Regions from separate parts of the Virgibacillus sp. W0430 genome, predicted to be linked through region 2. Evidence: predicted binding sites of a transcription regulator. Region 2 holds the regulator's gene; the other holds the start of a gene.
What was found. The regulator LexA, encoded in region 2, represses DNA repair genes until DNA is damaged. The targets are predictions, from matches to a motif close to CGAACATATGTTCG.
Positions count from the first base shown of each region.

Region 1: recA (recombinase RecA) is a predicted target of LexA. The motif match lies at 1,396-1,409, and genes of this name have one in related genera.

Region 1 covers NZ_JBPYCS010000003.1:107,616-111,051, reverse strand. Annotated here, with positions in the region: gene pgsA (CDP-diacylglycerol--glycerol-3-phosphate 3-phosphatidyltransferase) at 1-56, shown strand, start outside; gene ACLIBH_RS02720 (competence/damage-inducible protein A) at 56-1,303, shown strand; gene recA (recombinase RecA) at 1,476-2,510, shown strand; gene rny (ribonuclease Y) at 3,044-3,436, shown strand, end outside.
Region 2 covers NZ_JBPYCS010000023.1:2,405-5,840, reverse strand. Annotated here, with positions in the region: gene ACLIBH_RS11230 (aminotransferase class I/II-fold pyridoxal phosphate-dependent enzyme) at 1-892, shown strand, start outside; gene lexA (transcriptional repressor LexA) at 1,517-2,140, opposite strand; gene ACLIBH_RS11220 (YneB family resolvase-like protein) at 2,435-3,073, shown strand; gene ACLIBH_RS11215 (DUF896 domain-containing protein) at 3,206-3,436, shown strand, end outside.

The DNA.
Region 1 (3,436 bases), on a different contig from region 2:
TCTCAGGATTTGATTATTTTTATAAAAATTGGCATGTAATGAGGGATTCAAAATAATGAAACAAACAAATACAGAAATCATTGCTGTTGGGACGGAATTATTATTAGGGCAAATTGCAAACACAAATGCACAATGGCTATCTGATCAGCTAGCAGCCTATGGAGTCAACACGTTTTATCACACCGTTGTAGGAGATAATTTACAACGTGTGGAACAAGTGTTTAAAGACGCACATAAGCGTTCTGATATTATAATTGTAACTGGCGGCTTAGGGCCGACCGAGGATGATTTGACCCGTGAAGCCTTTCAACAATTGAGTAACATGGAATTAACCGAGCATCAGCCGTCAATGGATAAAATTAAAGCTTTTTATCGTAGACAAGGAAAAGAAATGACACCGAATAACGAAAGACAAGCGAGAGTGTTTTCCAATGCAAAAGTAATTGAAAATACAGTTGGTATGGCACCAGGTATGATCGTACCGTATGAAAATAAAACGTGGATCTTTTTACCTGGTGTTCCACGAGAAATGAAACAGTTGTCTATTCAAGCTGTTTTTCCATATATACGTGAACAAATGGGCGAAGAAATGATTATTAAATCAAAAGTGCTTCGTTTTATTGGAATTGGTGAATCACAATTAGAGCATGAGCTTCAATCTCTAATTCAAGTACAAAATAATCCTACAATAGCTCCACTTGCACAGGATGATGGGGTTGTTATTAGACTGACTGCTAAAGCGACATCAAGCGAGAAGGCTGAAGACCTTTTAAATGGGACAAAAGAGAAAGTGTTAGATAAGGTTGGCGAATACTTTTATGGTATGGAGCATGATAGTATTCAAAACACAATATTATCAATGCTAAATGAACAAAATAAGTACATTGCAGCTGCGGAAAGCTTAACAGGAGGAATGTTTACTCATAAATTAATTGCAGCTTCTGGTATCTCGTCTGTTTGCCGTGGAGCAGTTGTATGCTATGATACGAAGGTGAAAACGGATGTATTACATGTTTCACCAGAAACGATAGACGCAAAAGGTACTGTAAGCGAAGCGTGTGCAATTGAAATGGCAGAAAATATATGTACTGTTTTGGATGCGGATATAGGAATTAGCTTTACCGGCGTAGCTGGTCCTAATTCCATTGAAGGACAGCCTGTAGGAACAGTCTTTATTGCAGTTAGTGATCGTTTGGGGAAACAAAAAGTGGAGAAATTCATTTTTCAGGGCGATCGAAATACAGTGAGAAGAAGAGCAATGCTTAAAGGATTTGAAATATTGTACCGTTTCCTCAAAATGTAATTTCCTTATGTAATTTTTTCTTGAAAATGAGTTATTTTATGGCCTTTTTAAGTTGTTTTTTAAAAGTCCGTAATAAATTATAAATAAAAATAAGAACATTTATTCGGTTTTTGTTGGCAAAACAATAAAAACATTGTATGATATGGGTAGTTGATTAAAGGAGGTAGTCTCATTGAATGATAGAAAACAAGCACTAGATATGGCTTTACGAAATATAGAGAAGCAATTTGGAAAAGGTTCAATTATGAAACTTGGAGAGCAGGCTGAGAAAAAGCTTGCAACGATCCCAAGTGGCTCCCTAGCGTTGGATGTCGCTTTAGGAATTGGTGGCTATCCGAAAGGGCGAGTCATTGAAATTTATGGCCCAGAATCGTCTGGTAAAACAACTGTTGCGTTGCATGCAATCGCAGAAGCCCAAAGAAATGGAGGGCAAGCAGCTTTTATCGATGCTGAGCATGCATTAGATCCGACCTATGCAAGAGCACTAGGAGTAAACATTGAAGAGTTGCTTTTATCACAGCCTGATACCGGAGAGCAGGCCTTAGAGATTGCTGAAGCGCTTGTACGTAGTGGCGCGGTGGACATTATCGTCGTTGATTCAGTTGCGGCATTAGTACCAAAGGCTGAAATTGAAGGAGAAATGGGAGATTCGCATGTCGGTTTGCAAGCGCGTTTAATGTCTCAAGCACTAAGAAAATTGTCTGGTGCCATTAATAAATCAAATTCTACTGCGATATTCATTAATCAGATTAGAGAAAAAGTTGGCATTATGTTCGGGAATCCAGAGACGACTCCAGGCGGCCGTGCATTAAAATTTTATTCTTCTGTCCGCTTGGAAGTACGCCGTGCCGAAACATTGAAACAAGGGAACGATATGGTAGGGAACAAAACGCGAATTAAAGTAGTTAAAAATAAAGTAGCCCCGCCATTTAAGCAAGCTATGGTCGATATTATGTATGGAGAAGGTATATCTAAAGAAGGCGAGATTATTGATATTGGAGCAGAGCTTGATATCGTTGAAAAAAGCGGCTCTTGGTACTCCTATAAAGAAGATAGACTTGGCCAAGGTCGTGAAAATGCAAAGCAATTTTTAAAAGAAAATGAAGATATAATGGATGAAATTCATACAGCGATACGAGCGCATTACCAATTAGATGAACCAGCAGAAACAGAGAGCGCTTCTGATCTTGAAGAAAATGAAGCATAGGCTGTACTAATAAATATCGTACGTACTCTTTTCGCTTTGTAGTTTATTCGTGATATTAAAACAATAATAAAATGCATTTAATTGAAAAGGCCCTTTACCTAACTCAAAACTGGTAAAGGTTTTTTTATTGCTCCTTACCATTGCTAGTGACATTTGACGTAGAACCCAAAAGAATAGTTAAAGAGCCAGATTTGTTAAAAGTCACTTAGATCAAGAACGACACGGAAAACGACAAAAGACTACTTTCACCTGGGAGATGATCAAATAACGCAAACCGATGGCAGCTATAAGAGTCTGATGGCACAGTAGTGCAAATTAAACGTGGCGTCTGTATAACAGATTGCTTAAACCATATGGGTTACTTATAAGCAATTAGAAGAAAACGAAAGGGTATTCATTGACATTGATTAGTAGTACATTTAAAATTAAATTGTATAATTTTATATTTCTATTATACAATCTTTATTTATTAAATATGGTATATGCCGACAATAATGAATTGTACAATTTTATAGCAATAGGAGGTGAAAATCGTGGACAATCCTTTTGTCATCTCCATTTTGCTCGCCTTAGTCTTAATCGTCGGTATTGTTGTTGGGTATCTGATTCGTAAATCTATTGCTGAAGCTAAAATTTCCAGTGCAGAAAATTTAGCAAAACAAATAGTTGAAGAAGCACATCGGAATGCAGATGCCTCTAAAAAAGAGGCGCTTCTTGAGGCGAAGGATGAAAATCATAAACTTCGTCAGCAGGCAGAAGAAGAAATACGTGAGCGACGTTTGGAACTACAAAGACAAGATGATCGTCTGATGCAAAAAGAAGAAAATCTGGATAGAAAAAGTGTCACACTCGATAAGCGTGAACTCGTATTAGAAAAAAGAGAACAAACACTGACAGAAAAACAACAACAAATTGAAGAAATGGAA
Region 2 (3,436 bases):
TAAACGTGGTAATAATTCTGGATCCTTAAAAGAGTATAATATCGAATACAACGAAGTTGCTTTGACACACGAAGGAAAGATTGACTTCAATGGGATTAAACTCGCCATTTCAAGTAAAACAAAAGTAATTGGTATCCAGCGATCAAAAGGCTATGAAGATCGGCCTTCCTTTAATATTAAAGAAATTGAAGAGATGGTTACATTTATAAGAAAGATAAAAAGTGATGTTATTGTGTTTGTAGATAATTGTTATGGTGAATTTGTTGAAACAAAAGAGCCTTTGCATGTTGGTGTCGATATTATCGCGGGCTCTTTAATTAAAAATCCAGGTGGAGGGCTAGTTCGTGCTGGCGGATATATTGTAGGAAGTAAGAAGCTTGTAACGAAGGCGGCTAACCGATTGACCGCACCCGGATTAGGCAAAGAAGCTGGTGCAACTTTAAATATGTTGCAAGAAATGTACCAAGGATTGTTTTTAGCTCCACATGTTGTTGGAGAAGCTTTAAAGGGAGCAGTGTTTACTGCACGATTGTTGGAGTTAGCAGGATATAAAACGTCACCAAATTACATCGAGCATCGCACAGATATTATTCAATCGATCACTTTTTACGATCGAGAACAAATGATTTCGTTTTGTCAATCAATTCAGGAAAACTCACCAATCAACTCGTATGTTCAACCATTTCCTAGCGAAATGCCAGGATATGAACATGATGTTATTATGGCGGCAGGGACATTTATTCAAGGATCAAGTATCGAGTTAACTGCAGATGGCCCACTGAAAGCCCCATTTATTGCGTTCGTTCAAGGAGGACTAACCTATGCTCACGTTAAAATAGCGATGATTGCTACCGTGGAGAAAATGCAAAACGGAGGAATTAGCTCTGTTTAACATATCGTATAGAGAGGCAATTAATGCTACATGTATACGTTAAACGGCAGTTTTGAAGTAATGTATGCAATCGTTACGGTATAAGCTCTCATTTATAAAAGGCAAAAGTGTGCTTTTTAAAAATGGATTAAAGAAAAGCACAGCCGTTACCGATCGATTTTTTAAAAAGGATAATACGTGTGAGTAAGCTACCTGTACACTTAATAGGTAGTATAAGCAATCTGTTTCAGACGAAAATCATTATAATGTAGAAAAAAAGAGATAAGGAAAATAGTTATGTATCACACTCGCTTTCCGCGGATGATTGGCGAGCCTATCGTGCTATGGCGAGGCCACTGAAAAAGTCCTCAAATACTAATTTTAGACGGAAGCCGTTGATTGCAGTGAAAGGCGGGGGCGTTCCGCATCCTCGCTACACTCAGTCCAGGGTTTTCGACTCCTGCTTTGAAGCTGGAGTAGCCACCTTCCACGACAACAACAGCATTAAAGGCCTCTTCTTTTTATTAACGAAAATACTTTGCTAAAAGAGAAAACCATTTTTCAATGGAATCCCGTTCGCTCAAGCCGGAGATCCTTCCTAATTTTTTATACGCTAATTCAAAAACGTGAAAAAACAGGACGTTTTTAATGCAAGTTTCGATACAGTCCAACGACAATTCCTAGTATCGTTACGTTTTTGTAGATTAATGGTTCAAGTGTATTGTTTTCAGGCTGTAGTCGAATGTGATCAATTTCCTTATAAAAGCGCTTCACGGTCGCTTCATTATCCTCTGTCATAGCTACTACAATCTCACCATTTTTTGCCGTATTTTGCTGTTTAACAATAACCATATCTCCATCTAAAATACCAGCTTCTATCATACTATCACCTTCAACAGAAAGTACAAAAACGTTTTCATCTGCTCTTACATTTGAAGATGGAATCGGTACATATTCTTCTATGTTTTCTATTGCTGTAATGGGAGAACCTGCAGTTACTTTCCCTATCAGTGGTGCATATCTCGCTTCGTCACGAGGTACATGACTATCCTCTGAACAGTCTAGTATTTCAATCGCTCTTGGCTTAGTCGGATCTCTTCGTATGTATCCTTTACTTTCAATTCTTTCCAGATGGCCGTGCACAGTTGAACTAGATGCAAGCCCTACAGCTTCCGCTATTTCTCGAACAGAAGGTGGGTATCCTTTTGTTTGCACTTCACTTTTTATATATTCAACGATCATCTTTTGTCTCTTTGATAGCTTAGTCATGATCTGCGCTCCTCTGCATATACATTAATTATTAATAAGTTTATCACGACACGAAACCCAAAGCAAACATTCGTTCTAATTTTCACTTGACAGGATCATATGTTCTGTTATACTAAAATCAACCGAAGCGAACGACTGTTCCTATTTTTGGAGGAGGAATAAATATATGTTTGGTAAAATGACAAAAGTAGATTTCTTTTATTTAATAACTTTTGGGATTACTTTAGGTGTACTTTATTTTACAATGGTATCAAGCACTTATTAAATGGAATTATTACTAAGGAGCAATACTTCATGAGAGCAGTAATTTATTGTAGGGTTAGCACCAATAAAAGGGAACAAGAATCTTCCTTAAATAGACAAAAAAAAGAATTGTTAGAATTGGCAAATACATACAACATGAATGTTCACCATTGCATAGAGGAACAAGCGAGCGGATATGAAATCGAAAGAGAAGGCGTTTTTAGTTTGCTAGATATTTTCTCTAATAAAGCTGCCGATTGCTTATTAATTCAAGATGAAACAAGATTAGGACGAGGTAATATGAAAATAGCCCTTTTTCATCAATTACAAAAACATAACATACCTATCTATACGATCGTTGACCAAGGTAAGCTTAAACTATCCGAATCCGATTCAATGGTTTTGCAAATCGTAGGCATTGTGGAAGAATATCAGCGAAAAATTCATAATTTGAAAATTAAGCGCGGAATGCAAAAGGCAGTAAAAGAAGGATACGATCCGAGTAAAAATTTGAGAAATCAAGACCATTCACCTGGAAGGCAGAGGGTAGACTTTCCAATTGATGAGGTAGTCCGGTTAAGAAGGCAAAAATTAACGTTTGAGGAAATTACAAAGGTTTTAAACGGTCTCGGTTTTTCTGTATCTAAAGCAACTGTACATCGAAGGTATAAAGAGTTTCAAAACACTTGAATCCAATTGTTTATACAGGTAATATGAAAAGGCAAGGACTGAAATGTTCTTGCCTTTTTACTGTTGTGTTCGTAAGTGGTAGTATGAACTAATAAAGAACATAGCGTAAATAAACACAGGAGGTTTATTTAATTGCTCGATAAAAAAAAGATTCAAAGACTTAATGATCTTGCAAAAAAGGCTAAAAGTGGCGCATTATCTGAAGAAGAAATTAAGGAGCAATCTGCTTTACGGAAGGAATATTTACAAAATATACGTCAATCGTTTACAAATCAACTACAATCGATGACCGTAATTGATCCAAAAGGAAACGATGTCACACCAGAAAAAGTAAAACGAATGCAGCAAAGAAATAAAAAAAAC